4 regions of the Acidovorax sp. GW821-FHT09B03 genome follow, and region 1 is predicted to be linked to each of the others. Evidence: predicted binding sites of a transcription regulator. Region 1 holds the regulator's gene; each other region holds the start of a gene.

What was found. The regulator LexA, encoded in region 1, represses DNA repair genes until DNA is damaged. The targets are predictions, from matches to a motif close to ACTGTATNNNNATACAGT.
Region 2: the regulator LexA is predicted to act here: its motif matches at 3,746-3,763, upstream of AC07PA_RS05895 (DNA topoisomerase IV subunit B).
Region 3: the regulator LexA is predicted to act here: its motif matches at 2,764-2,781, upstream of imuA (translesion DNA synthesis-associated protein ImuA).
Region 4: the regulator LexA is predicted to act here: its motif matches at 4,033-4,050, upstream of recA (recombinase RecA).

What each region holds. Positions count from the first base shown of each region.
Region 1 is NZ_JBWKPP010000009.1:105,839-113,032, forward strand. It holds gene AC07PA_RS17640 (leucyl aminopeptidase) at 1-1,386, shown strand, start outside; gene AC07PA_RS17645 (DNA polymerase III subunit chi) at 1,393-1,827, shown strand; gene AC07PA_RS17650 (hypothetical protein) at 1,827-2,561, shown strand; gene AC07PA_RS17655 (branched-chain amino acid ABC transporter substrate-binding protein) at 2,693-3,823, shown strand; gene AC07PA_RS17660 (D-2-hydroxyacid dehydrogenase family protein) at 3,950-4,957, opposite strand; gene AC07PA_RS17665 (hypothetical protein) at 5,174-5,575, opposite strand; gene lexA (transcriptional repressor LexA) at 5,714-6,388, opposite strand; gene AC07PA_RS17675 (asparaginase) at 6,472-7,194, shown strand, end outside.
Region 2 is NZ_JBWKPP010000002.1:548,123-555,316, reverse strand. It holds gene parC (DNA topoisomerase IV subunit A) at 1-917, opposite strand, end outside; gene AC07PA_RS05900 (lytic transglycosylase domain-containing protein) at 914-1,756, opposite strand; gene AC07PA_RS05895 (DNA topoisomerase IV subunit B) at 1,734-3,716, opposite strand; gene AC07PA_RS05890 (MFS transporter) at 3,834-5,051, shown strand; gene AC07PA_RS05885 (hypothetical protein) at 5,083-5,250, shown strand; gene AC07PA_RS05880 (class I SAM-dependent methyltransferase) at 5,263-5,817, shown strand; gene dapA (4-hydroxy-tetrahydrodipicolinate synthase) at 5,850-6,746, shown strand; gene bamC (NlpB/DapX family lipoprotein) at 6,788-7,194, shown strand, end outside.
Region 3 is NZ_JBWKPP010000007.1:174,287-181,480, reverse strand. It holds gene AC07PA_RS15360 (ABC transporter substrate-binding protein) at 1-83, opposite strand, end outside; gene AC07PA_RS15355 (HPP family protein) at 426-1,730, shown strand; gene infA (translation initiation factor IF-1) at 2,018-2,266, shown strand; tRNA gene AC07PA_RS15345 (tRNA-Pro) at 2,514-2,590, shown strand; gene imuA (translesion DNA synthesis-associated protein ImuA) at 2,889-3,734, shown strand; gene AC07PA_RS15335 (Y-family DNA polymerase) at 3,691-5,166, shown strand; gene AC07PA_RS15330 (error-prone DNA polymerase) at 5,179-7,194, shown strand, end outside.
Region 4 is NZ_JBWKPP010000001.1:234,524-241,717, reverse strand. It holds gene AC07PA_RS01135 (N-formylglutamate amidohydrolase) at 1-494, opposite strand, end outside; gene AC07PA_RS01130 (tripartite tricarboxylate transporter substrate binding protein BugE) at 631-1,596, opposite strand; gene AC07PA_RS01125 (LysR substrate-binding domain-containing protein) at 1,705-2,634, shown strand; gene AC07PA_RS01120 (helix-turn-helix domain-containing protein) at 2,701-2,913, shown strand; gene AC07PA_RS01115 (Clp protease N-terminal domain-containing protein) at 2,931-3,437, shown strand; gene AC07PA_RS01110 (MarR family winged helix-turn-helix transcriptional regulator) at 3,445-3,969, opposite strand; gene recA (recombinase RecA) at 4,112-5,194, shown strand; gene recX (recombination regulator RecX) at 5,306-5,761, shown strand; gene argC (N-acetyl-gamma-glutamyl-phosphate reductase) at 5,758-6,690, opposite strand; gene sucC (ADP-forming succinate--CoA ligase subunit beta) at 6,882-7,194, shown strand, end outside.

The sequences.
Region 1 (7,194 bases):
TCCACGCTGGCGGCCCTGGCGCTCAAGCAAGGCGATTTTTCCGCCAAGCCCGGCAAGAGCCTGCCGCTGTACCAGGTGCCTGCCGTGGCAGCGCGCCGCGTGCTGCTGCTGGGCGTGGGCGATGGCGCGGCCCGTTCCGTGCGCCAGGCCCTGGGCGCTGCTGCGGGCGCGTTGAAGGCACCCCAGACCAAGCGCGTGGTGCTGTGCTTTGCCGGCAGCGCCCAGGCCGACGCGGTGTGCGCCGCGGTGCAGGCCGTGGCCGATGCCAGCTATGTCTACACCACGACCAAGCCCAAGGCCGAGGCGCGCAGCCTCTCCCGCCTGGTGGTGGGCGTGCCCGACCCCTCCGAGGTGCGCGTGGCCTTCTACCAGGGCGTGGCCCTCGTCGAAGGGGTGGAGTTTGCCCGCGAGTGGGGCAACCGCCCCGCCAACCATGCCACGCCCACCCTGCTGGCCAATGCCGCCAAGACGCTGGCCAAGCAGCCGCGCATCCAGTGCAAGGTGCATGGCCCGGCCGAGGTCGAACGCCTGGGCATGGGTTCCTTCATGGCCGTGGCCAAGGGGTCGGAAGAGCCGCTGCGCTTCATCGAGCTGCGCTACAGCGGCGGTGCCAAGGACCAGGCTCCCGTGGTGCTGGTCGGCAAGGGCATCACCTTCGATACCGGCGGCATCTCCATCAAACCTGCGGCCGAGATGGACGAGATGAAATTCGACATGTGCGGCGCCGCCAGCGTGCTGGGCGTGTTCCGTGCCCTGGGCGAGCTGCAGCCGGCCATCAACGTGGTGGGCCTGATCCCCGCCTGCGAGAACATGCCCGACGGCCGTGCCGTGAAGCCCGGCGATGTGGTGACCAGCATGAGCGGCCAGACCATCGAAGTGCTCAACACCGACGCCGAAGGCCGGCTGGTGCTGTGCGATGCGCTGACCTATGCCGCGCGCTTCAAGCCGGCGGCGGTGGTGGACATCGCCACGCTCACGGGTGCCTGCGTGATCGCACTGGGTGGTGTGCGCAGCGGCCTGTTCAGCAACAACGAAGGCCTGGCCCAGGCGCTGCAGGCGGCGGGTGAGGCGGCGCAGGACCCGTGCTGGCGCATGCCGCTGGACGACGACTATGCCGACGGCCTCAAGAGCAACTTTGCCGACATGGGCAACGTGGCAGGCCGCGCGGGCGGTGCCATCTCGGCCGCCAAGTTCCTGCAGAAGTTCGTGGGCGACATGCCCTGGGCGCATCTGGACATCGCCGGTACCGCCTGGAAGGGCGGGGCTGCCAAGGGCTCCACCGGCCGCCCGGTCGGCCTGCTGGTGCAGTACCTGCTGGACCGCGAGGCGCAAGCGACCGAGGCTCCCAAGCCCGCCGCCAAGCGTGCGCGCGCCAAGGCCGCCTGAGCCCCGATGACCGAGGTCGCCTTCCATTTCAACGCGCCGGACAAGGTGGCCTACGCCTGCCGGTTTGCGCGCAAGGTGCTGCGCAGCGATGCCCGCCTGGTGATCGCCGGTCCGGCCCATGTGCTGACTGCCCTGGACCGGCAGATGTGGAGCATGGCGCCGCAGGATTTCGTCGCCCACTGCACCGAAGCGGCCGACGAGGAGCTGCGCCTGGCTTCGCCGGTGCTGCTCACGTCCGATGTGCAGGGTGCTCCGCACCACGAGGTGCTGTTGAACCTGGGCGCCGAGGTGCCTGAAGGTTTCGGGCGCTTCGAAAAGCTGATCGAAGTGGTCAGCGCCCATGACGAGGAAGACCGGGGGCAGGCGCGCAACCGCTGGCGCCACTACGCTTCGCGCGGCTACGCCATCGTGCGCCACGATCTGGTGCTGAAAGGCGCTTGATGGCGACCACGCCGCCCCGTACGCCGCCCCGTTTCGTACCCACGCTCACTGAAGTGGTGCAGGCGCCGGGTGCCATGCCCGTGCCGCTGGTGGCCAAGCCGCCAGTGCCTTCGGCGGCGCCTGCGCGCCCGCTTACTGCAGCGGCCCCGGATGGCCCCGTTGCCAGCCGCGGCGCCGCGCCGCAGAGCGCTCCGGCGCGCCCGCCTGCCGCCGCCACTCCCGCAGCGTCTTCGCCGGTGGCGCAGGCGGCCGGCCGTGCACTGGAGGCCCTGGCATTGCGGCGCGCGCAGATTGCAGCGGCAGCAGTTGCCCCCCCGGCACCCGTGGTTGCTGCACCCGTGGTCGCTCCTGTCGCCACGCCGGCTCCCGCGCCTGCAGTACCTGCCGCTTCCGTGCCTGCCAGGCCTTTGGTCGCTGCGCCTGGGCCTGTTGCGGCACCGCTTGGCGTGCCCGCCGCGGCAGCTGCACCTGCCGTGCCGAATGTGGGGCAGCCGGCGGCCGCGCGTGCACTGCCAGAGGGCATGGAGGAGTACATGGTGCACCGGGTCATGCAGCGGGTGGACGTGGCACTGGACCAGCGCCTGCGCGATGCCATCGCCACTGTGGTGCAGGAGCAGACGCGTTCAGTGCTTCCGCGCCTGCGTGAAGAAATCGAATCCGTGGTTCGCCACGCGGTGTACGAGGCCGTGGCCGATGAGCTTGCCGGCGGCCAGCCCACGCCCACCAAGGGATGACAGGGTATTCCCCTGTGGTTTCTCCCACATTTAATCGTGTTCCCTAATGATCTGGCCCGTAAATTGCGATATGTTCGCCTGCGTTGAGACACAAGAACATTTCTCAGCGTTTATCTTTACTGGAGATTGATATGCAATTGAAGTTGAAACTGACCGTGGTTGCTGCTATCGCGGCTGCTGCTGGTGTGGCCTCTGCACAAGAGCAGGTGGTCAAGATCGGCCACGTGGCTCCGGTTTCCGGCGCCCAAGCCCACTACGGCAAGGACAACGAAAATGGCGCCCGCATGGCCATTGAAGAGCTGAACGCACAAGGCGTGACGATCGGCGGCAAGAAGATCAAGTTCGAGCTGCAGGCTGAAGACGACGCTGCGGATCCGAAGCAGGGCACGGCTGCTGCACAGAAGCTGTGCGACGCCAAGGTTGCTGGCGTGGTCGGTCACCTCAACTCCGGTACCACCATCCCCGCTTCCAAGGTCTACAACGACTGCGGCATCCCCCACGTGACCGGCGCGGCCACGAACCCCAACCTGACCAAGCCAGGCTACAAGACCACGTTCCGCATCATCGCCAACGACAACGCCCTGGGCGCTGGCCTGGCTGCCTACGCCGTGGACACGCTGAAGCTCAAGTCGGTCGCCATCATCGACGACCGTACCGCTTACGGCCAGGGCGTTGCCGACGTGTTCAAGAAGACCGCCTCCGCCAAGGGCATGAAGGTGGTGGATGAGCAGTTCACGACCGACAAGGCCACGGACTTCATGGCCATCCTGACCGCCATCAAGGCCAAGAACCCCGACGCCATCTTCTACGGCGGCATGGACCCCCAAGGTGGCCCGATGCTGCGCCAGATGGAACAGCTGGGCATGGGCAACGTGAAGTACTTCGGTGGTGACGGCATCTGCACGGCCGAAATCGCCAAGCTGGCTGCCGGCGCCAAGACCCTGGCCAACGTGATCTGCGCCGAAGGCGGCGCATCGCTGGCCAAGATGCCTGGCGGCACGGCCTGGAAGGCCAAGTACGACGCCAAGTACCCCAACCAGTTCCAGGTGTACAGCCCCTACACCTACGACGCCACGTTCCTGATCGTGGACGCCATGAAGCGCGCCAACTCGGTCGACCCCAAGGTCTACACCCCCGAGCTGCTCAAGTCCAGCTTCAAGGGCGTGACCTCGACGATCGCCTTCGAACCCAACGGCGAAATGAAGAACCCTGCCATCACCTTGTACAACTACAAGGAAGGCAAGAAGACCCCTCTGAACTAAGTTCTGGGTCTGCTTTCCGGGGACATCGCTTTCGGGTGGTGTCCCAGGATCAAAAAAGGCTTCCCTCGGGAAGCCTTTTTCGCTGGTGCCTCCGATGGCAGCCTGCGTTGGCTGGAGCAAGGTGCGTTAGCGGCGCACCTGCAGAGAACCTGGATTCACGATGTTGGTCGGCGTGCCCTTGATGAAGTTCACCACGTTGTCGAAGGCCGCACCAAAGTAGAGCTCGTAGCTGTCCTGCTCCACATAGCCGATGTGCGGCGTGCAGATGCAGTTCTCCAGGCGCAGCAGGGCATGGCCCTGCAGGATGGGCTCGCTCTCGAATACGTCCACGGCTGCCATGCCGGGGCGGCCCCGGTTCAAGGCGGCGATCAGGGCATCGGACTCGACCAGTTCGGCGCGCGAGGTGTTCACGAACAGCGAGGTGGGCTTCATGCACGACAGGTCTTCGAGCGAGATGATGCCGCGCGTCTCGTCGTTCAGGCGCAGGTGCACCGAGATCACGTCGCATTGCGAGAAGAACTCCTCGCGCGTGGTGGCGGCCTGGTAGCCATCGGTCAGGGCCTGGGCGCGCGATGCCTCGCGGCCCCAGACGCGCACGTTCATGCCGAAGGCGCGGCCATAGCCGGCCACGAGCTGGCCGATGCGGCCATAGCCCCAGATACCCAGCGTCTTGCCGCGCAGCACCGTGCCCAGCCCGAAATTGGGCGGCATGGACGCGGTCTTGAGGCCCGACTGCTGCCAAGCTCCATGCTTGAGGTTGGAGATGTACTGCGGCAGTCGGCGCGTGGCGGCCATCACCAGTGCCCAGGTGAGTTCGGCCGGTGCCACGGGTGAACCGACGCCCTCGGCCACGGCAATGCCGCGCTCGGTGCAGGCTGCCACGTCGATGTGGTTGCCGATCTTGCCGGTCTGGGCAATGAGCTTGAGGCGCGGCAGCTTTTCGACCAACTGGCGGGTGATCTGGGTGCGCTCGCGCACCAGCACGATGATGTCGGCGTCCTTGAGCCGTATCGACAGCTGGCCCAGGCCCTTGACGGTGTTGGTGTAGACCTTGGCGGTGTAAGCGTCGAGCCGGGTGGCGCAATGGAGCTTGCGCACTGCGTCCTGGTAGTCGTCGAGGATCACGATGTTCATCCCGACATTGTGCCTTGGCGGGCCGCAGTCTTTGTGCCCCAAGCCCCGTCGGGCGTACAGCATTTGCAACGCTGCGTGAATGCCACATGCCTCGACGGCCTGGGTGCATGCGCAATGCGGGTGCCCGCGGCCGTTGCGGCGGGCTCTGCGCAGTCGACGGCCGGGCGTTGCAGGCCATGGTGGCCGTGTCCCCGCGCCAGCCCGCAGGCCGCGTGCTCAGTGTTGCAGCAGCGCCTCGCGCGCGGCCATGCGGTCCAGCTCCGCGCAGACATCGGCCATGCGGCCCGAGATCACGAGGCGCCCGGCATCGGCGCCCGAGGCGGCCGTGCGCAGCACGCGCACCACGCGGCGTGCCTGGACATGGTTGCACAGGGGGTCGGCGCCGGGGGCAGGGTGCAGGCTGCGCGTGCCCGTGGCCGGCAGTGCGATCTCGTCGCGTGGCATGCGGGCCGTGGTAGGCCATGCGGGTGCCGCATGGGCGGGCACTGGCGCCTTGCAGGTGCGCAGCCGTGCCGCAGCGCTGTCGTGCCCGCCCTGCAGGGCGATGGGCTGCAGCCAGCGTGTCAGCGCATGCAGCGGGTGGGAGAAGGCCGAGAAGGTCAAAGAAGCAATTCCCATGTGAAGACTCCGAAGGTCGGTGGTGAACACAGGCAGGATTGCAAGGAACATGGCGCCGCCCAGGGCTGACCAGCGGCGGTGCCCGATACCCGGCACCCCGCCCGTCAAACGCCCGCCACCTGGGCAGCGCGACGGCAACTACATGAGCATGGTGTTGCGGATCAGGCCGACTGCCAGGCCTTCGATCTCGAAGGCCTCGCCGGGCTGCACGGTGATCACGGGGTAGTCCGGGTTCTCGGGCAGCAGCTCGATGCCGGTGGCCGTGCGGCGCAGGCGCTTGACGGTGACGTCGTCGCCCAGCCGGGCCACGATGATCTGGCCATTGCGCGCCTCGCGCGTGGACTGCACGGCCAGCAGGTCGCCGTCCATGATGCCGGCGTCGCGCATGGACATGCCGCGCACCTTGAGCAGGTAATCAGGCTTGTGCTGGAACAGGCTGTTTTCCACGCTGTAGGTCTGATCGACATGCTCCTGCGCGAGAATGGGCGAGCCTGCTGCGACCCGGCCGATCAGCGGCAGCATCAGCTGCGACAGGCCGGGAATGGGCAGGCTGAACTGGGTGCCGCGCGCTGCGTTGATGGAGCGCACTGTCTCGCCGCGCAGGCGGATGCCCCGCGAGGTGCCGCTGACCAGCTCGATCACGCCCTTGCGAGCCAGGGCCTGCAGGTGCTCTTCTGCCGCATTGGCGGACTTGAAGCCCAGCTCGGTCGCGATCTCGGCGCGGGTAGGGGGGGCGCCGGTGCGCGCAATGGCGGTCTGGATCAGGTCCAGAATCTGTTGCTGGCGGGCCGTGAGCTTGGGGTTGTCGAGCATGGTGGTTTCCAGTGTGTGCCGGTACAGTGGCAAATAACTGTTTTTTAATCCAGTAGCTGTATTTTTCACCAGTTTTTCGGAGTATGCAAGTGAGTGCGCAAAAAATTGTGGTTCTGGGTACGGGCGGCACCATTGCCGGCACCGCTTCGCAGGCGGGGGACAACATCGGCTACACGGCCGCGCAGGTGGGGGTGGGCGAGCTGCTGGCGGCCGTTCCAGGGCTCCAGGCGCTGGCCGGTGGTCCGCTGGTGGTCGAGCAGGTGGCCCAGATCGATAGCAAGGACATGGAGCATGGCGTGTGGCGGGCCCTGGCGCTGCGCTGCGCCGAGTGCCTGGCCGACCCCGCCGTGCGCGGCGTCGTCATCACCCATGGCACCGACACGATCGAAGAGACAGCCTGGTTCCTGCACTCCGTGCTGGATGCGACCAAGCCCGTGGTGCTGACCTGCGCCATGCGCCCCTCGACCGCGCTGGTGCCCGATGGCCCGCAGAACCTGCTCGACGCCGTGGCGGTGGCGGCCAGCGCCGGTGCGCAGGGCGTGGTGGTGGTGGCTGCCGGCGCCATCCATGGCGCGCAGCGCGTGCAGAAGGTGCACCCCTACCGGGTCGACCCGTTCAGCTCCGGTGATGCCGGGCCGCTGGGCTGGGTGGAAGAGGGCGCCGTGCGCCTGGTGCACGGCTGGCCCGCCGTCTCGCAAGGCAAGGGTCTTGCGGCCATGCAGAACCAGACCGCCGACGCACCCTGGCCCTGGGTGGAACTGGTGGTCAGCCATGCAGGCGCCAGCGGTCGTGCGGTGGACGCGCTG
Region 2 (7,194 bases), on a different contig from region 1:
GCCTTCTTGCCGGCCTTGACCTTGGGGTTGGTGATCTCCTCGATCTCCTCGAGCACCTTCTGCGAGCTCACGCCCGGCGGCAGCTCGTTGACCACCAGCTGCCACTGGCCGCGCGCGAGTTCCTCGATCTTCCAGCGCGCGCGCACCTTGAGGCTGCCGCGGCCGGTGCGGTAGGCGTCGGCGATGTCGGACGCAGCGCTGATGATCTGCCCGCCACCGGGGTAGTCGGGGCCGGGCACCAGGGCCAGCAGGTCTTCCTGCGAGAGTGCAGGCGTCTTGATCAGCGCCACGCAGGCATCGGCGATCTCGCGCAGGTTGTGGCTCGGGATCTCGGTGGCCAGGCCCACGGCGATGCCGCTGGCACCGTTGAGCAGCGCAAAGGGCAGCCGCGCGGGCAACTGGCGCGGCTCGGAGGTAGAGCCGTCGTAGTTGGGCATGAAATCGACCGTGCCTTCGTCGATCTCGTCGAGCAGCAGGCTGGTGATGCGCGACAGGCGCGCCTCGGTGTAGCGCATGGCCGCCGCGCCATCGCCATCGCGGCTGCCGAAGTTGCCCTGGCCGTCGATCAGCGGGTAGCGCTGGGCAAAGTCCTGCGCCATGCGCACCAGCGCGTCGTAGGCCGACTGGTCGCCGTGCGGGTGGAAGCGGCCCAGCACGTCGCCCACCACGCGGGCGCTCTTGACCGGCTTGGCCGCCGTGTTGCGCGTGGGGCCGCTGTAGCCCAGGCCCATGCGGTCCATGGAGTACAGGATGCGCCGCTGCACAGGCTTCAAGCCATCGCACACGTCGGGCAGGGCCCGGCCCTTGACGACCGAGAGCGCGTACTCCAGGTAGGCGCGCTGGGCGTAGCCGGCCAGGCCCAGGGAGTCGCCGCCGTCGTCGGAGGCCGGGAAATCGAGAGTGGGTTGGTCGCTCATTCGTTCTTGCTGGATTCAGGAGGTTCGGTCATTGCGGGCGTCTGCGCCACGCGGTTGGGCGGAAGGTTCCCCCGGTTCAGGGCGCCGCCCTGCAGTTCCATGCGCACCCGGCCGGAGACGGCGCGCTGCGCCTTCACCGGAGCCGGGGGCTTGAGCTGCGTGTACAGCCCCATCACCGTGCGCACGTAGTTCTGCGTTTCCTTGTAGGCCGGGATCTGGTTGCCCGCACGCTGCACCGCACCCTCGCCCGCGTTGTAGGCGGCCAGCGCCAGGTCCAGGCGCTCGGGAAACAGGTCGAGCAGGTGGCGCAGGTAGCGGGTGCCGGTGGGCACATTCACGGCCGGGTCGGTGAGCTTCTTCTCCACCGAGCGCCTGGCGTCGGCGCTCACGCCGAAGCGGGCGGCCGTGGCCGGCATCACCTGCATCAGCCCCACGGCGCCCTTGGGCGACACGGCATCGGCATCGAAGCCCGACTCCGTGGCGATCAGCGCCTGCAGCAGCTCGTAGTCCACCTCGTGCTTGGCCGCAGCCGCGCGCAGGTGGTGCTTGACGCGCTTGTAGTCGGGCGCGATGTCGAAGAACGCCAGCAGCCGGGCCCCGGCGGGCGGCAGGGCATGGGGCAGGGTGGCCGCGCCAGCGGGCGCATCGCGCGTGGAGTCGAACTCGTTGCCCTTGAAGAACAGCTGGTAGTTGGCATCCACCTGCTCGGGCGCGAAGTGCGTCACGCCGCGCGGGTCGACATAGGCCCAGAGGTCGGCATGGGCGGCCGTCTGCACCAGGCCCAGCAGCAGGCCCGCGCACAGCAGTCGCAGCCGCTCAGATGTCGATCTCGACCGCATCACCGTGCAGTTCCATCAGCTCGCGCCGCGAGGCCGCCTCGCCCTTGCCCATGAGCTTGGTGATCAGGTCCTCGGTCTGGGCAAAGTCCATGTCGCCCAGCTGCACGGGCAGCAGGCGGCGGGTGTCGGGGTTGAGCGTGGTTTCCCACAGCTGCTCGGCGTTCATCTCGCCCAGGCCCTTGAAGCGGCTGATCTGGCACTTTTCGCGCGCCACGCCGTCCTTGGCGCATTTGTCGAGGATGGCGGTGAGCTCGCCGTCGTCCAGCGCATACATCTTGGCGGCCGGCTTCTTGCCGCGGGCCGGCACGTCCACGCGGAACAGCGGGGGGCGTGCCACGTAGATATGGCCGGTTTCGATGAGCTTGGGGAAGTGGCGGAAGAACAGCGTGAGCAGCAGCACCTGGATGTGCGAGCCGTCCACGTCGGCGTCCGAAAGGATGCAGACCTTGCCATAGCGCAGGCCCGACAGGTCGGGCGTGTCATTGGGGCCGTGCGGGTCCACGCCTATGGCCACCGAGATGTCGTGGATCTCGTTGTTGGCGAACAGGCGGTCGCGCTCCACCTCCCAGGTGTTGAGCACCTTGCCGCGCAGCGGCAGGATGGCTTGGCTTTCCTTGTCACGGCCCATCTTGGCACTGCCGCCGGCCGAGTCGCCCTCGACCAGGAAGACTTCGTTGTGGGCAATGTCCTTGCTTTCGCAGTCGGTGAGCTTGCCGGGCAGCACGGCCACGCCCGAGCCCTTGCGCTTTTCGACCTTCTGGCCGGCCTTCTGGCGCGTCTGCGCGGCCTTGATGGCCAGCTCGGCCAGCTTCTTGCCGTAGTCCACATGCTGGTTGAGCCAGAGTTCGAGCGCCGGGCGCACGAAGCCCGAGACCAGGCGCACCGCGTCGCGCGAGTTCAGCCGCTCCTTGATCTGGCCCTGGAACTGCGGGTCCAGCACCTTGGCCGAGAGCACGTAGCTGGCACGCGCGAACACGTCCTCGGGCAGCAGCTTGACGCCTTTGGGCAGCAGGCTGTGCAGCTCGATGAAGCTCTTGACGGCGTTGAACAGGCCGTCGCGCAGACCGCTTTCGTGCGTGCCGCCAGCGCTGGTGGGGATCAGGTTGACGTAGCTCTCGCGCATGGGCTGGCCGTCTTCGGTGAAGGCCACGCACCACGAGGCGCCCTCGCCCTCGGCAAAACTCTCGTTGTTGCGGTCGGCAAAGCCTTCGCCCTCGAAGAGCGGGATCACCGGGTCGCCGCTGAGCGTCTGCATCAGGTAGTCGCGCAGTCCGCCTTTGTACTGCCAGGTCTGGGTGTCGCGCGTCTTCTCGTTGACCAGGGTCACCGACACGCCGGGCATGAGCACGGCCTTGCTGCGCAGCAGGTGGGTCAGCTCGCCCATGGGCAGCGCGCTCGACTCGAAATACTTGGCATCGGGCCAGGCGCGCACGGTCGTGCCCTGCTTGCGCTCGCCCGCTTCCAGCGCGCGGGTCACCAGGGGCTCGACCACGTCGCCGGCCGAGAACACCAGCCGGGCGACCTTGCCCTCGCGGTGGCTGCTCACTTCCAGGCGGGTGGCCAGGGCGTTGGTCACACTCACGCCCACGCCGTGCAGGCCGCCCGAGAAGCTGTAGGCACCGCCCTTGCCCTTGTCGAACTTGCCGCCCGCGTGCAGGCGGGTGAACACCAGCTCGATCACCGGGGCGTTCTCCTCGGGGTGCATGCCGAAGGGGATGCCGCGCCCGTCGTCCTCGATGCTGACCGAGCCGTCGGTGTGCAGCGTGACCTTGATCTTCTTGCCATGGCCGGCGAGCGCCTCGTCGGCGGCGTTGTCCAGCACCTCCTGGATGATGTGCAGGGGGTTGTCGGTGCGGGTGTACATGCCCGGGCGCTGCTTGACGGGCTCCAGGCCCTTGAGCACGCGGATCGAGCCTTCGGAATATTCGCTGGCGGAGACGGGAGACGGTTTGGCAGACATGCGGCGGATTGTAGTGCGACGCAGCAAAGACTGTATAAAAATACAGCCACATCACCCCCAACTGTACTGTTTGGTGGTGTGCGGGCAGATTGCGGCCAATCTGGCTACATTCTGCGCATGTCTATGCATCCTCCGAAACTGTCCATGTTCCAGGTGCTCGCGTGCGGCGCGGCCATCGTGACCCTGTCCATGGGCATCCGCCACGGCTTTGGCCTGTGGCTGCTGCCCATCACCCAGGAAATGGGCTGGACGCGCCAGTCCTTTGCCCTGGCCATCGCCATCCAGAACCTCTCCTGGGGCCTGATCGGCATCTTTGCCGGCATGGCGGCCGACCGCTTCGGCGCCTTCCGCGTGCTGCTGGCCGGCGCCGCCCTCTACGCCGCGGGCCTGGCGGGCATGGCCCTGTCGCCCACGCCGCTGCTGTTCGCGCTGACCACGGGCGTGCTGATCGGCGCCGCCCAGGCGGGCACCACCTATGCGGTGATCTACGGCGTGCTGGGCCGCCAGATCGCGCCCGAAAAGCGCTCCTGGGCCATGGGCGTGGCCGCGGCGGCCGGCTCCTTCGGCCAGTTCCTCATGGTGCCCATGGAGGGCTGGCTGATCGCCAGCTTCGGCTGGCAGCAGGCGCTGCTGACCCTGTCGCTGGCGGTGCTGCTCATCGTGCCCCTGGCCTTCGGCCTGCGCGAGCCGGGCTTCAAGGGCACGGCCCCGGTCAAGCGCGACCAGACCATTGCCCAGGCGCTGTTCGAGGCCTTCCGCTACCCCAGCTTCACGCTGCTGATGGCCGGCTACTTCGTCTGCGGTTTCCAGGTGGTGTTCATCGGCGTGCACATGCCCAGCTACCTCAAGGACCATGGCCTGTCGCCCCAGGTGGCGAGCTATGCGCTGGCGCTGATCGGCCTGTTCAACGTGTTCGGCACCTACATTGCCGGCACCCTGGGCCAGCGCCTGCAAAAACGCTTCATCCTGGCCTTCATCTACTTTGCGCGGGCCGTGGCCATCGCCATCTTCCTGGTGGTGCCACTGTCGCCGGCCTCGGTCTATGTCTTCTCGGCCGTGATGGGCACGCTGTGGCTGTCCACCATCCCGCCGACGAATGCCACGATTGCCCAGATCTTCGGCGTGCAGCATCTGTCCATGCTGGGCGGCTTCGTGTTCTTCAGCCACCAGATCGGCAGCTTCCTGGGGGTGTGGCTGGGCGGCTACCTGTACGATGCCACGGGCAGCTACGACATCGTCTGGTACATCTCCATCGCGCTGGGTATCTTCGCCGCGCTGGTGAACCTCCCCGTCAAGGAAAGCCCTATCCAGCGTGCGGCGCCCGTGCCGGCATGATCGCTGGCAACCCCTTTTTCCAGGCCTGACCATGCACCCCGCGCCCGACCACCCACCCGCCCGCCCCCCGGCCCTGCCGCTGGTGTGGCGGGTGCTGGCCTGGGGGGCGGCCGTCCTGGCCTGCCTGGCGGTGTTCGGCCTGTACACCGTGCCCGAATTCATGGTGATGCTGGCCGACCAGGTGTGGAACTGCTTCTGATAGATAGCGCGCATGCACGGATCTGACACCCCCTCGGACTGGGTACGCCGCTGGTCGGCCCTGATCGCGCCCCAGAGCACCGTGCTCGACGTGGCCTGCGGCGCCGGCCGCCACCTGCGCTGGCTGCACCGCCTGGGCCATGCGGTGGTGGGGGTGGACCGATCCCCCGAGGCGGTGGCCGCAGGAGCCCCGCTCGGCGAAATGGTCTGCGCCGACATCGAAAACGGCCCCTGGCCCTTTGCCGGGCGACAGTTCGGCGCCGTGGTGGTCACCAACTACCTCTGGCGGCCGCTGTTTCCCACCTTGCTGGCCAGCCTGGCGCCGGGCGGCGTACTGGTCTACGAAACCTTTGCACACGGTAACGAAACGGTGGGCCGCCCAGCGCGGCCCGAATTCCTGCTGCAACCGGGCGAATTGCTGGCGGCCTGCAGCGGGCTGCGCACCGTGGCCTACGAGGACGGCTTCCTCGAAGAACCTGCGCGTTTCGTGCAGCGCATCACGGCCATCCGGGAACTTGCGCACGCCGGGGCACCCTCAAGACATCTGCTGGCCGGTCCGGCTAGTTAGAATGCTCTTTTATCCCGTTCACCACTGCGGACATGACATCTTCCTTAGTGCCACTCACTGGCAGCATCGTCGCCCTCGTCACCCCCTTGCATGAGGACGGTAGCGTCGACTATCCAGCGCTGCGCAAACTGATCGACTGGCACATCGCCGAAGGCACCGACTGCATCGGCGTCGTGGGCACCACGGGCGAATCCCCCACGGTGAACGTCGAGGAACACTGCGAGATCATCCGCGTGTCGGTGGAGCAGGCGGCCAAGCGCGTGCCCATCATGGCCGGCTGCGGCGCCAACTCCACGGCCGAGGCCATCGAGCTGGCCCGCTTCGCCAAGAAGGTCGGCGCCGACACGCAGCTGCAGGTCGTGCCTTACTACAACAAGCCCACGCAAGAGGGCCAGTACCAGCATTTCAAGGCCATCGCCGAGGCCGTGGGCGACCTGCCCACCATCCTGTACAACGTGCCCGGCCGCTCCGTGGCCGACATGCAGCACGACACCGTGCTGCGCCTGGCCCAGGTGCCTGGCATCATCGGCATCAAGGAAGCCACGGGCAACATCGAACGCGCGCAGTGGCTGATCCGCGAAGCCCCCAAGGGCTTCGGCATCTACTCGGGTGACGATCCGACCGCCGTGGCCCTGATGCTGTGCGGCGGCCATGGCAACGTGAGCGTGACCGCCAACGTGGCCCCGCGCCTGATGCATGAGCTGTGCGTGGCCGCTACCTCGGGCAATGTCCAGCGCGCCATGGAAATCCAGTTCCAGCTGATGCCCGTGCACAAGCAGCTCTTCGTCGAAGCCAACCCCATTCCCGTGAAGTGGGCCGTGGCCCGCATGGGCCTGTGCGGTGGCACACTGCGCCTGCCCATGACCCCGCTGAGCCCGGCCAATGAAGCCGTGGTCGAGGCGGCCCTGCGCTCCGCCAGCCTGATCTAACCCGGGCTGCGCCCGAACCCTGACACTCCAAGGAATTTCGCGTGAACGCTGTTACTACCCGAGCGGGCCTGCTGGCCCTTGCCCTGGCACTGTCCGCCTGCTCCGCCCTCGAAGGCGACAAGATCGACTACAAGAGCGCTGCCAAGGGCTCCACGCTGGAGGTGCCTCCGGACCTCACGCAGCTCTCGCGCGACTCCCGCTACAACGTGCCCGGCGGTGCCGTGTCGGCCGCGGCCCTGCAGGCCAGCCAGGCCGCCCAACCCTCGGGCACGGCCAATGCGGCCGCTGCGCAACTGGGCGACGTGCGCATCCAGCGCGAAGGCAACAAGCGCTGGCTGGTGATCGACCGCCCCGCCGACAAGCTGTGGGAGCCCGTGCGCGACTTCTGGCTGGAGAACGGCTTCACGCTGGACCTGGACCAGGCCAACCTGGGCATCATGGAAACCGA
Region 3 (7,194 bases), on a different contig from region 1:
ACGATGGAGGGCAGCAGCAGGCCCGTGGAAGCGGCGCCGACGAGGGCTGCGCTGCGGCTGATGACGAGGCGGCGAGTGGTCATGGGGAGTGTCTCCTTTGTTTAGGCTTAAAGTAATTTAACTCCAAGCCTCGGTGGTGAAAACCTATGGCTTACCCGTACCGGTGCTGGCATGCAGGTGTTCTTCCCGTGCCGCGAGCCCCTGTTGTCAGGCCGGTGGCTGCCAATGGGTGACGTGAAGTAAACTGCATTAAACACGGTGCACATGCAGTATAGAGCATGTTTTTTGGGCCGTGGGACGCTGTTTGCCCCATGGGGCTAGGTAGTTTCGAGCATAGGCCGGGTTTCTTTTACCCACCCTGGCAGCGCCGGGTTCGCACCCGCTTGGTGCATGCGATGCCGGCACCCGGCAAAATGGCGGGCTGCATGCGGCGCGGCATGTGCTCCCACCGCTTTGCGGGGCGGGGTGCCGTGCCGGTGTGTGAATGTTCCGTCCCCATGTCTGCACCGCCCCAGCCCCCTCTGCCTTCTTCTCCAGCCCCGGAGCCTGATCCTCCCCCCTTGCCAGCCTCGCGCCCCGTCGTGGCCCGTTTGCCGACGCGGGTGCGCATCGTGCGCTGGCTGCGCCATTTCTGGCCGGCCCCGCTGGGCATTGATGGCCGCGAGCGCCTGCGCTTCATCGTGGGCGCCGTGCTGGGCATCTTCCTGACAGCGGTGCTCAGCCGCTGGTGGGTGGGCGGTGGGAATGCCCACGGGCCCTGGATGCTGGGGGCGCTGGGCGCCAGCGCCGTGCTGGTGTTCGGCATGCCCTCGAGCCCGCTGGCCCAGCCCTGGCCGGTGCTGGGCGGCAGCACCCTGTCGGCAATGGTGGGGGCGGCGTGTGCTGCGCTGGTGCCCGACCCGGCCGTGGCGGGCGCGCTGGCCGTTGGCCTGGCCATCGCCCTCATGGTGCCGCTGCGCTGCCTGCACCCGCCCGGGGGGTCCATGGCGCTGTACGTGGTGCTCACGGCGAGCGACGGCCTGCACCTGGCGGCGTTTCCTGTTCTCTTCAACGTGCTGGTGCTGCTGCTGGCGGGCGTGGTCTACAACAGCCTGACCGGGCGCAGCTACCCGCATCCGCAGCAGTCGCCTGCACGCACCGCCGTGGCCAAGGGGGCCTTTGCCGCATCGGATGTGGATGCCGCGCTGGCGCACTACAACCAGGTGCTGGACGTGAGCCGCGCCGACCTCGAAGGCCTGCTGCAACTGGCGGGCCGCGCGGCCTTCCAGCGCACGCTGGGCGAGGTGCGCTGCGCCGACATCATGTCGCGGCCGGCCATGGCGGTGGAGCAGGGCGTGTCGCTCAAGGATGCGTGGACCCTGATGCGCATCGAAAAGATCAAGGCCCTGCCCGTGGTGGATGCGGGGCGGCAGGTGCTTGGCATCGTCACGGTGGCCGATTTCATGCGCCTGGCCAACCTCGACCTGCACGAGGGCCTGGGCCAGCGGCTGCGCGCCCTCGTCAAGGGCCGCAGCGGCCAGCCCGCCAGCGTGGGCGAGATCATGACGCACCCGGTGCAGGTGGCCCGGGTGGGCCAGCACGCCATGGACCTGGTGCCCCTGTTCTCGCAGGGCGGGCACCACCACATTCCCATCGTCGACGATGGCGGGCACCTGGTGGGCATCATCACCCAGACCGACCTGGTGCGCACCCTGGCGGTGGCCGTGCAGGGGCAGGATCCAGGGGCCTGACAGGCCTGCGGGGGCTGCCTGCAGAGGTGCTGCGCCGCTGCGGCATTCTCGCCATAGGCAAGTACGGGTACATCGCGGTACAATCGACAGGCTATGCACAGCGCTCTGCCTGTCCATTGAAGCCGTCTCCCCGGCCCTCTGCCTGATCTGCGCCCCGGGTGCAGCGACTCCCACCGCCCGCAATGCACCGTGTGTCGAGCCCGACCACGCTGCATCGGCCGTGGTGGATGCCCCAGCGTTCAGGTGCCGATCACCAGATTTTTTGATTTTTGAAAAGACAAGAGAACATGGCCAAAGAAGAACTGATTGAAATGCAAGGCTCCGTGACCGAAGTGCTGCCCGACTCGCGCTTTCGCGTGACGCTGGACAACGGTCACCAGCTGATTGCTTACACCGGCGGCAAGATGCGCAAGCACCACATCCGCATCCTGGCGGGCGACAAGGTCTCACTGGAAATGTCGCCTTACGACCTCTCCAAGGGCCGCATCACCTTCCGCCACCTGGCCGGCCGCGGCCCAGGCCCGTCGAGCCGCTGATTGCAGGCCACCATGCGGCCGCTGATGCGCGGTCGTGTGCTGGTGCCTGTGGGCTCGCCGTAGTGTCTTCCCCGTTGGTTGTTGGTTATTGATTGAGTTTTCCCTCCCATCGCCGCAGTTTGCATCGCCCTGGATGCATGACAGCACTGCCGATGGAACCCTGGTCCGATGCAGTCGCTGCAAAAAAATCAAAAAAAGCGCGCATTTGGTCAGAACCCGAAATTTCCCGGGTTAGAATACGAGCTGTCGGAGCGTAGCGCAGCCTGGTAGCGCATCTGCTTTGGGAGCAGAGGGTCGCGAGTTCGAATCCCGCCGCTCCGACCATTATTGGCAAGGCCTGCAGAAGCAATTCTGCAGGCCTTTTGTCATTTCAGGGCCTGCACTGCGCAGGCCTTTTCTTTTGGCCCACTGCAAGCGGCGCCCCTTCCTGGCATGGCTCCAATGACCCGCGGGAATGCTCTGAAAAGCCGCCGCGGTTAGCGGAATGGGGTACGATAACTGTATGAAAATACAGTATCTCATCGCTCCCCCAGCCCTGCCGTGCAGGATGCTCCGGGGTTGGGTGCGCAAGCCGCACCTCTCTGCCTGACCCCGTGCATGTCCATCCCGGGTTGCCTCGCTCATGTCCGCCGTCCCCCTCCGTTCCGTGCCCGCTGGTGCCCCGCCCCGGCTGGCAGGCGTGTGGCTGGCCGACCAACTGGGCACATCCGCCGCAGCGCGGGTGCAGGCCACGGGGCATGCGGTGCTCGATGCGCAGCTGCCGGGTGGAGGCTGGCCCCTGGGGGCCATGACCGAGGTGCTGCAGCCTGCAGCCGGGCTTCATGTCTGGCAGCTGGTGCTGCCAGCACTGGCCCAGGCCACGGTTGCGCGGCCGGGGGCCGTGGTGCTGGTGGCGCCGCCCCATGAGCCCTTTGCCCCCGCCCTGCGCGCGGGTGGGCTGGACGCGGCGCGGCTGTGCCGCGTGCAGGCCACCTCGGCGGCGCAGGCGCTGTGGGCGGCCGAGCAGGCCCTGCGCTGCCGCGATGTGCAGGCGGTGCTGGCCTGGCTGCCGCAGGCCGCGCCCGAGTCGCTGCGGCGGCTGCAACTGGCTGCCGCACAGATGGGGCAGTTGCTGTGGGTGTTCCGCCCGGCCAAGGTGCGCCAGCAGGCATCGCCCGCGCCGTTGCGGCTGTGGGTCGAGGCCGTGGCCGCATCGGGCGGCGCCGAGCTGCAGGTGCAGGTGCTCAAGCGCCGTGGGCCCCCCATGGAGCAGCCCCTGGTGCTGCCGGCCAGCAACGCGGCGCTGGCCCGGGTGCTGGCCGCGTCGGCGGCGCGCGGCCAGGGGCGGCGTGCACTGCCGTCGCAGCCGCAGCAGCCAGCGCGGCCTGCCGTGGTGCTGCCAGTGGTGGCGTGGCTGGATCGCCTGCCGGCAGGAGGTGTGCTGCATGCACTGGATCGCATGGCCGTTGCCGCCCACCACCCCCACTGACGGCGGATCCTCCCGCCCTGGTGCTGGCGCGCCGGCCGCTGCCGGGCCGCACCCACCCTTGCCGCAAGCGCCGCACGAACACTGGTGGGCGCTGCAGTTCACGCCGCGCGTGGCGCGGGTGGAGGACGAGGCCTTGCTGCTCGAAGTGTCGGCCACGGAGCGCCTGTGGGGCGGGCGCGCAGCATTGCTCGCCCAACTGCAACGGCACAGCCCGCCCTGGTCCGGCCACCTGCCCGCAGAAGCCGGCCACCCATCGCCAGGGCCTGCGCAGCAGGAGGGCCCAACCCCTTTTGCCGAGGCCCCCACCTCGCTGCAGGCCCTGGCCCTGTTGCGCCTGCAACTGGCAGGCCAGCCCGCGCCCCGGCACCTGCCCGATGGCCTGCCGCTGCACACGCTGACGGCGCTGCACCCGCACCTGCCCAGCCTGGCACGCATGGGTTGCCGTACCTGGGGGGCCTTGCGTGCGCTGCCGCGCGACGGTGTGGCACGGCGCCTGGGCGCGGCCGTGCTGCTGGCGCTGGACCGGGCCTATGGCCACATCGCCCACAACCATGCCTGGGTGGAGCTGCCCGAGCGCTTTGAGCTGACGGCCGAGCTTCCCGCGCTGGCCACCTCGGCCGACGCCTTGCTGTGGTCCGCGAGCCGGCTGCTCTCGGCCCTGCAGGCCTGGCTGCAGGCACGCCAGCAGGGCGTTCTGGCGCTGGAGCTGGCCTGGCGGCACGACCTGCGCCGGGTCGACGGTGTGCTCATCGCCCCCTGGCATGCGCTGCCCGTGCGCACCGCCCAGCCCACGCACGAGCTGGCCCACCTGCGCCGCCTGCTGGCCGAGAACCTGGCGCGCACGCCCCTGGCCGCGCCCGCCAACCAGATCACGCTGCGTGCGCTGGAGACCGCACCGCTGCCGCATGCCAGTGCCCACCTGCTGCCGCCCGATGGATCGTCGGCCGCCGGTGACCAGGAGGGCGAGGCCTGGCACCAGCTGGTCGAGCGCCTCTCGGCCCGCCTGGGCACGGATGCGGTGCAGTCCGTCACCCTGCTGGCGGACCACCGGCCCGAATGCATGCAGCGCTGGCAGCCCACCGCAGGCCGTGCACCGGCGACATCCAGGGAACGGCAGGGCGCCCACGCACCCGAGGCCGTGCTGTGGCCCACCTGGCTGCTGCGCACGCCGCAGCGCCTGGCCATGCAGGGCCACCGGCCGTGCTACCAGGGGCGGCTGAGCCTGCTGGCCGGGCCGCACCGGTTCGACATGGCCTGGTGGGAGGAAGGCGAGAGCCAGGTCCCCGCCAGTGCCAGCGACATGGTGCAGCGCGACTATTTCGTGGCCGTGAGCCCGGGGGCAGGGCGTGTCTGGGTGTTCCGTGAACGACCGGTGCATGCGCTGCCGGCGACGTCGGCAGACCACTGGTTCCTGCAGGGCCTGTATGCATGAGCGGACCGGCACATGACCCACACCCTTCCTGACCGCAGCCCCACCGGGGTGGCCTCGCCGCCTGCCTTGCCGGACTATGCCGAACTGCACTGCATCTCCAGTTTCAGCTTCCAGCGCGGCGCCTCGCAGCCCCGGGACCTGGTGGAACGCGCGGCCGAGCTGGGCTACCGCGCGCTGGCGCTGACCGACGAGTGCTCGGTGGCCGGCGTGGTGCGGGCCCATGGACCGGCCAAGGAGCTGGGCCTGCAGTTCATCCCGGGCAGCGAGTTCGCCTACCCGGGCTTTCGGCTGGTGGCATTGCCGCGCAACGTCGAGGGCTGGGGCAACCTGTGCGAGTTCATTAGTGCGGCACGCCGTACCGCGCCCAAGGGGACCTATGAACTGGGACCTGTGTCCGATGTGGCGCGGCTGCAGGACTGCGAGCTGCTGCTCATTCCCGACCGCAGCCTGCAACATGCGATGGAGACCGATGCCTTGCTGGCTTGCGTCCGCCAGGCACAGGTGGATTTCGGTCAGCGCTTCTGGCTGGGCGTGGAACTGCTGCTCGCGCCCGATGACGACCTGTGGCTGGCCACGCTGCAGCAGGTGGGACGCCAGGCGGGCGTGTCCCTGGTGGCTGCGGGCGATGTGCACATGCACCTGCGCTCGCAAAAGCGCCTGCAGGACGTGATCACCGCCGTGCGCCAGGGCTGCACCGTGGCAGAGTGTGGCTTTGCGCTGCAGCCCAATGCCGAGCGCCACCTGCGCCAGCGCGTGCGCCTGGCCGGCATCTACCCACCCGAACTGCTTGAGGCCACGCTGGAGATCGCGGCACGCTGCACCTTCAGCCTCGACGAGATCAAGTACCAGTACCCGCTGGAAGCCGTGCCCGAGGGCATGACGCCGGCGGAGGGCCTGGCCTGGCTGACCTGGGCGGGGGCGCAAAGCCGCTACCCGCAGGGTGTGCCGGACAAGGTGGTGGCGCAGATACTGCGCGAGCTCGCGCTGATCGCCGATTGCCAGTACGAGATGTACTTCCTCACCGTGCACGACATCGTGCGCTTTGCACGCGGCGAAGGCATCCTGTGCCAGGGCCGCGGCTCGGCCGCCAACTCGGCCGTGTGCTACTGCCTGGGCATCACCGAGGTGGACCCGGAGCGCACCAAGCTGCTGTTCGAGCGCTTCATCAGCAAGGAGCGCAAGGAGCCGCCCGACATCGACGTGGACTTCGAGCACAACCGGCGCGAAGAGGTCATCCAGTATGTCTACACCAAGTACGGCCGCAACCGCGCCGCCATTGCCGCCGTGGTCACCAGCTACCGCACCCGCAGCGTGCTGCGCGACGTGGGCAAGGCGCTGGGCGTGCCTGCGCAACTGGTCGACGCCTTTGCCAAGGACCACCACTGGTTCGATGAAGCATTTGCCGCGCACCGCCTGCAAGAGATGGCACTCGCCATGGGCGAGCACCTGAGCCTGCACACGGCCGAAACGTGGTTGAAATTGTCGGGGCAGCTCAAGGGCTTTCCGCGGCACCTGAGCCAGCATGTGGGCGGCTTTGTGCTCACGCAGGGGCTGCTCACGCGCATCGTGCCGGTGGAGAACGCGGCCATGGTCAATCGCTCCATCATCCAGTGGGACAAGGACGACCTCGATGAGATGCACCTGATGAAGGTGGACGTCCTGGCCCTGGGCATGCTCAGCGCGCTGCGCCGCTGCCTGGACCTGCGCGCCAGCCTGCGCGGCGAGCGCTGGGAGTTGCACCAGATTCCCCCCGAAGACCCTGCCACCTACGACATGATCTGCGCCGCCGATACCGTGGGTGTGTTCCAGATCGAAAGCAGGGCCCAGATGAGCATGCTGCCGCGGCTGCGGCCGAAGGTGTTCTATGACTTGGTGGTGGAGGTCGCCATCGTTCGGCCAGGGCCCATCCAGGGCGGCATGGTGCACCCCTATCTGCAGGCGCGGGAAAAGCAGCGCAAGAAAGAACCGCTGAAGCTGGAAAAGGCAGAGCTTGGAGAAGCCCTGGAACGCACCTTGGGCATTCCGATC
Region 4 (7,194 bases), on a different contig from region 1:
CAGCAGCGCTCGATGCGCGCGCGCACCTCGTCCACCGTGAGCAGGCGCTGGTAGATGGGTTCGCCTTCGTCGGTGAACTTCCAGATCAGGCCCTTGCCCAGACGCACCTTGGAGAGCACGCGCGGGTCGGTGGAGATGGGGTCGGGCCACTCACCGTCGAGCAGCGTGGTGTCGAGTTCGGTGGTGTCGCGGTTGGCATCGAGGTAGATGCGCGGGAAGTGGGCTTCGACCCAGGCCACGCCCAGCGGCGGGGCGAAGTCGTAGATCTTTTCGACGTGGGTGTCTTCGGCGCGGCGCAGCGTGGGCAGCTCGCAGGCGGAGCCGAAATCGTCGGGGTAGCGGGTGCCGCTGTGCGGCGAGTCGAGCACCAGGGCGGTGGTGCCGGGCAGGTAGGTGAAGGTTGTCGCAGGCGCCAGCGGGGTGCCGGGGGAACCGGTGGCACCGGGCTGGGCCTGCTGGAATCGTCGGTTGATCAGTTTCAAAGCGGCATGCATAGGCAGAGTGTGCGCAATAAGGGGCGGCTGGCCTAGCCGCCCGGACCGGTTGGAGACTATGGTTATCCCTGAAGGGATGCCATGGGCCTCACCAGCTAGGGCCTTTGCAGGCCCCCTGTCGGGGACCTGGGGAAAATCAGTCCAGCGCGATCCTGGCGTAGGCCGCCACGCGCTTCATCTTCTCGATCTCGCGCACCAGCTGGGCCGAGAAGTCCTTGGGCGTGGTGCCCGAGGGGTACAGGCCCTGGCCGGCCAGGCGCTCGCGCACCGCAGGTTCCTGCAATGCCTGGGCCACGGCCTGCTGGATGCGGTCCACGGCGGCCGCGGGCGTGCCCGCAGGGGCCACCAGGCCGAACCACGACGGGTCGTTGTTGTTGGCAAAACCCAGCTGTGCATAGGTGGGGACGTCGGGCAGCACGTCAAGCCGCGTGGGCCACGAGACCGCCAGCGCCTTGAGCTTGCCGGCCTTGATGTGCGGCAGCGAGGAGGCCACCTGGTCGAAGTACACGGCCACTTGTCCGGCCAGCACGTCGTTGATGGCCGGGCCTGCACCACGGTAGGGGATGTGCACCATGGAGGTGCCCGTGCTGCTCTTGAACAGCTCGCCCCACATATGGCCGATGGTGCCGTTGCCGGGCGTCGCGAACGACACGCGGCCGGGGTTGGCCTTGAGGTACTTCACCAGGTCGGCGAAGTCCTTGACGGGCAGTGCGGTCGGATTCACCACGACCACGCCGGGGGCCTTGACGATCTCGGTCACGCCCACGAAATCCTTGATCGGGTTGTAGGGCAGCTTGCTGTACACGGCCGGGTTCACGCCATGGGTGGACAAGGTGGCCACGCCCAGCGTGAGGCCGTCGGCCGGGGCGCGCGCCACCTCGGCCATGCCAATGGATCCGCCTGCGCCGGCGCGGTTGTCCAGCACCACGGGTTGCTTGAGGATGCGCACCAGCGACTCCTGCAGTGCGCGCACGGTGATGTCGGTGGCACCCCCGGGCGGAAAGGGCACGACGATGCGCAGGGGCTTGGCATCTTGCGCCAGGGATATTCCAGGAACGAAAGATGCGGCAGCCAGGGTGGTGAGCAGATGACGGCGTTTCATGGGCGGTTTTCCTATGGAGGGGCTTTGAGGTTAATGGATCCGGTACCCTCTACCAAGCAATGGATGTGCCTGATAACATTCCAATATGGAATGATTTGAGAACTTACTATGTCGTCTCTTCGCCGCCTGTCTCCACCCCTGCACCTGCTGCGTGCGTTCTCCACCGTGACCCGGTTCGGGGGCGTCTCGCGCGCAGCCGAAGCGCTGCACCTGACCCAGAGCGCTGTGAGCAAGCAGGTCAAGGAGCTGGAGGGCTGGGTGGGTGTGCCGCTGTTCGAGCGCAGCCGCAAGCGCCTGGCCCTGACCCCGGCGGGCGAGCGCTATGAAAAGGCCGTGCGCGCCGTGCTCGCGCAGCTCGAAGCGGCCACGCTGGAGCTGATCACCAGCGACGATGGGGGTGGCGCGCTGCACCTGTCGAGCCTGCCGACCTTCGCGGCCAAGTGGCTCATCCCGCGGCTGCCGCAGTTCCAGCAGCAGCACCCGCAGGTCACGCTGCACTTCGTGCCCTATGTGCACAGCTACAACTTCGAGCGGCCCGAGCTCGATTGCGCCATCCTCTTCGGCGACGGCCACTGGCCTGGAGCCCATGCCCACTACCTCACGGGTCAGGACGTGGCGCTGATCGCACCGCGCACCCGCGTGGCGGACTGGGCCATCGACCACCCGCGCGATGTGGCGCGCCACACCTTGCTGCGCCATGTCACGGTGCCCGAGGCCTGGCTGCGCTGGAGCGAAACGCATGGGGTGCAGGGGCTCAACCCGCTGGCCGGCCCGCAGTTCGACCAGTTCCAGTCGATGATCCGTGCGGTGATGGCCGGCATGGGCCTGGCACTGGTGCCGCGCTGCCTGGTGCAGGACGAGATCACCAGCGGCCTGGTGCGCGAGCCCCTGCCCGGCTGCGGCTACCAGAGCGAGGTGGGCTACTGGTTCTGCTATCCCGAGGGGCGCAACCAGCTGCAGACCCTGCAGCAGTTCCGCCAGTGGCTGCTGGCCTGTGCCGAGCCTGCGTCCGCCGCTGCACTGCTGCCGCCTGCATAGGCACCTTGGCTGGCCCGACGTCAACTGTTGTTGACGGATTTCGAATCGTCAACTACAGTTGACGTCATGCAGGCACCCCCTTCCCTTCCTTCGCCCGAAGATCCCGAAGCCGCGCTCGCTTCCGTGGTGGCCTTGCGCCAGATGGCCGACCGGCTCGAAGCCAATGCCGTCGCTGCGGCGCTGCGGCAGGGCTGGTCCTGGGCGCAGATCGCGCAGGCGCTGGGTGTCAGCAAGCAGGCCGCGCACAAGCGGCTGTCCGCCCATGTTCCCCGATCCTGAGACAAAGGAGTTCCACCATGTTCCGCAAGCTGCAGCACCGTTTCCAGAGCATGCGCACCTTGAGCCGGCTGTGCACGGATGCCGAGGCCCATGCCCGTTCGCGTGGCCAGCCCGCGCCGGGCGCCGAGCACTTTCTGCTCGCTGCCATGGACCTGCCCGACGGCTCGGCGCGGCGTGCCTTCGAGAGTGTCGGTGCCGATCCGGCGGCCGTGGGTGAGGCCATCGAGCGCCAGTACCGTGAGGCCTTGCAGGCCGTGGGCGTGCAAGGCCCTTTGGCGCCCGCGGCCGCTCTGGACGCCCCTGCGGCGGCCGGCCTCTACCGCGCCCAGCCCTCGGGCCAGGAACTGGTGCAGGCCCTCGCCCGTTCGAGCAAGGAGCAGACGGGCCCCTTGCTGGGGGCGCATGTGGTGGCCGCCATCGCGGCCATGCCGCAGGGCGTGGCCGCGCGCACGCTGCGGGCCCTGGGGATCGATGCCGCGAGGCTGGTGGCTGCCGCCCGGGCCCAGGTGCCGTCGGCCGCCTGAGCGGGGTTCACGGCGCCTGCATGCCGGCGGCATCGCCGCCTGCATAGGCCTCCAGCCCGATGGCCACCACCGTGGCCACGTCCTTGCCCACCTCGCTGCGGAACTCCGCCTCGGCCTGGGCCACCGCATCGCGAAAGGCCTGCAGCCACGCCAGGCCTGTGGAGGTGAAGCACACGCGGCGCGCGCGCGCGTCCAGCGGGTCCGCCGCGCGCGTGACCAGGCCCCAGGCCTCGCACTGGTCCACCAGGGTGGCCATGGCCTGCTTGGTCATGCCGGCGCGCTGGGCCAGATCGGTCAGACGGTCGCCCTGCAGCGCCAGATGGCGCGTGATGTGCACGTGCGCCGCACTCACCTGGTCGCGCGCGGCCAGATTGGACAGCGCCAGCGGCACCTCCACGTTGTGCGCCATGAGCTGCAGCACCCGGGCGTCGAAGCGGCGCATGGCATGGCCGAGCAGGCGACCCAGGTGGGTCTGGCGCCAGCCGTCCTCGGCGGGGGTGGGCGGCGGTGCCGCAGGCAAGAAATCAGGCATGTAATATTGTCAGGCAAACTGACTAAATAGTGCATTGCTGCCGTGCAACGACTCGCATAAACTACTGTTCAAGCATCCAGCCTGTAGTTAATTGCAGACGAAGTGCAAACACCCAACCCGTTGTTTCTCAAGGAGTTTTTTCATGGACGTCGCAGTCAAAGGCACCAATCCCCCCCTCCCCGTCAACACCGAAAAGGCCAAGGCGCTGGCGGCTGCGCTCGCCCAGATCGAGAAGCAATTCGGCAAGGGCACCATCATGCGCCTGGGCGAAGGCGAGGTGATCGAGGACATCCAGGTCGTCTCCACCGGCTCGCTGGGTCTGGACATCGCCCTGGGCGTGGGCGGACTGCCACGTGGCCGTGTGGTCGAGATCTACGGCCCGGAATCCTCGGGCAAGACCACGCTCACCCTGCAGGTGATTGCCGAGATGCAAAAACTGGGTGGTACCTGCGCCTTCGTGGACGCCGAGCACGCGCTGGACGTGCAGTACGCCCAGAAGCTCGGCGTGCAGCTGTCCGACATGCTGATCAGCCAGCCCGACACGGGTGAGCAGGCCCTGGAAATCGTGGACAGCCTGGTGCGCTCGGGCGCCGTGGACCTGATCGTCATCGACTCGGTCGCCGCGCTCACGCCCAAGGCCGAAATCGAAGGCGAGATGGGCGATGCCCTGCCGGGCCTGCAGGCCCGCCTGATGAGCCAGGCGCTGCGCAAGCTCACGGCCACGATCAAGAAGACCAACTGCACGGTCATCTTCATCAACCAGATCCGCATGAAGATCGGCGTGATGTTCGGCAGCCCCGAAACCACCACCGGCGGCAATGCGCTCAAGTTCTACGCCTCGGTGCGCCTGGACATCCGCCGCACCGGCACCATCAAGAAGGGCGACGAAGCCATCGGCAACGAGACCAAGGTCAAGGTGGTCAAGAACAAGGTGAGCCCGCCCTTCAAGACGGCCGAGTTCGACATCCTGTTCGGTGAGGGCATCAGCCGCGAGGGCGAGATCATCGACATGGGCGTGACGGCCAAGATCGTCGAGAAGTCGGGCGCCTGGTACGCCTACAACGGCGAGAAGATCGGCCAGGGCCGTGACAACGCGCGCGAGTTCCTGCGCGAGAACCCCGACCTCGCCCGCGAGATCGAGAACAAGGTGCGCGAAGGGCTGGGCATTGCGCTGCTGCCCGACGGGCTGCAAGCGGCTGCCCCGGCAGGCGATTCGGACGAGTGATGCGGCGGCGCATTGGGCGCCACCGCAACACACCTGGGCGGCCATTGCGCAGTATTGCGGCAATGGCCGCTGTGCATTGGACCATTGCCTGGCTGCCTGCCAACCAAACCCATGGGCTTTGACACCGTTTCCCTGAAGGGCCGTGCGCTGCGGCTGCTGGGCCAGCGCGAGCACTCGCGCGCCGAGCTGCTGCGCAAGCTGCGCCCGCATGTGCAGGAGGGCGAGGACCTCGAGGCCGTGCTGAACGAGCTGGAGGCCAGGGACTTCATCAGCGAGGAGCGTGTGGTGGCCTCGGTGGTGCACCAGCGCGCAGGCCGCATGGGCGCGGCGCGCATCCGCCAGGAGCTGCAGTCCAAGGGCATCGGCGGCGAGGCCGTGCAGCAGGCCCTGGCACAGCTGCAGGACACGGAGCTGGCCCGCGCCCGCGAGGTGTGGCGGCGCCGCTTCGGCGAGCCGGCTGCCGATCCCCAGGGGCGCGCCAAGCAGGTCAGGTTCCTGATGGCGCGCGGTTTTTCCAGCGATGTGGTGCGCCGCGTGGTGCGCGGCGTGGGGGATGATGAAGTTTAGATGCCCAGCATCAGCTTGAGGTTCTGCACCGCGGCGCCGCTGGCGCCCTTGCCCAGGTTATCGAGGCGCGCCACCAGCACCGCGTGGCGGTAGGTCTCGTTGGCGAACACGCGCAGCTCCAGCTTGTTGGTGTCGTTGAGCGCCAGGGCATCGAGCTTGCCGTCGGCCGTGGCCGGCAGCACGCTGACCCACTGCTCGGGCGTGTTGCTCTTGGCGTAGTGGGCGGCCAGCGCGTCGTGCAGGTCGCTGGCCTTGGGGGCGCCAGGCAGGGTGTCGAGGTGCAGGGGCAATTGCACCAGCATGCCCTGCTCGAAATTCCCCACCGAGGGCACGAAGATGGGCCGGCGCGTGATGCCGGTGTAGCGCATGATCTCGGGCAGGTGCTTGTGCGCCAGGCCCAGGGCATACAGCTCGAACAGCGGGGCCTCGCCTTTCTGGTAGGCCTCGATCATGGTGCGCCCGCCGCCCGAATAGCCACTGACCGAGGGCAGGGCCAGCGGGAAGTCCGCAGGGATGAGGCCGGCGTCGACCAGGGGGCGCAACAGGGCGATGGCGCCCGTGGCATAGCAGCCGGGGTTGGCCACGCGCGTGGCGGCGGCCACGGCCTCGGGCTGGCCGGCGGTGAGTTCGGGAAAGCCGAACACCCAGCCGGGCGCGATGCGGTGCGCGGTGCTGGCGTCGATGATCTTGATCTTGCGGCCGCCGGCCTGCTCGATACCGTCCACCATGGCCACGGTCTCGCGCGCGGCGTCGTCGTGCAGGCACAACACCACCAGGTCCACGCCGGCGATCAGCTCGCGCTTGGCGGCGGGGTCCTTGCGCAGCTCGGGCGCGATGCTGACCAGCTCGACCTCGGGCGTGGCCTGCAGGCGCTCGCGGATCTGCAGGCCCGTGGTGCCGGCTTCGCCATCAATAAAGACTCTGGACATGGGTTGCTCCTGCTGGTCTGGCAGCGTGGACTGCCGGGTAAGAATGGATGGACGTAAACGCTGTACGTGTTAGGCACAAGGGATGGTGCGTCGCAGCATGATACAGTCGAAGGTTGCCATGCCCCAAGCCCGCGGCCAGACACCTGTTCATGGTAAACGGGTAAATACCACCCTTCCCTGAGAGAGACCTCATGAAGATTCACGAATACCAAGGCAAGGAAATCTTGCGCAATTTTGGTGTGCCCGTTCCGCGTGGCATTCCCGCGTTCACGGTGCAAGAAGCCGTCGAAGCAGCCCAGAAACTCGGCGGCCCCGTGTGGGTCGTCAAGGCCCAGATCCACGCCGGTGGCCGTGGCAAGGGCGGCGGCGTCAAGGTCGCCAAGACCATTGAAGACGTCAAGCGCATCTCCGGTGAGATCCTGGGCATGCAGCTCAAGACGCACCAGACCGGCCCCGAAGGCCAGAAGGTCCGCCGCCTGTACATCGAAGACGGCGCCGACATCA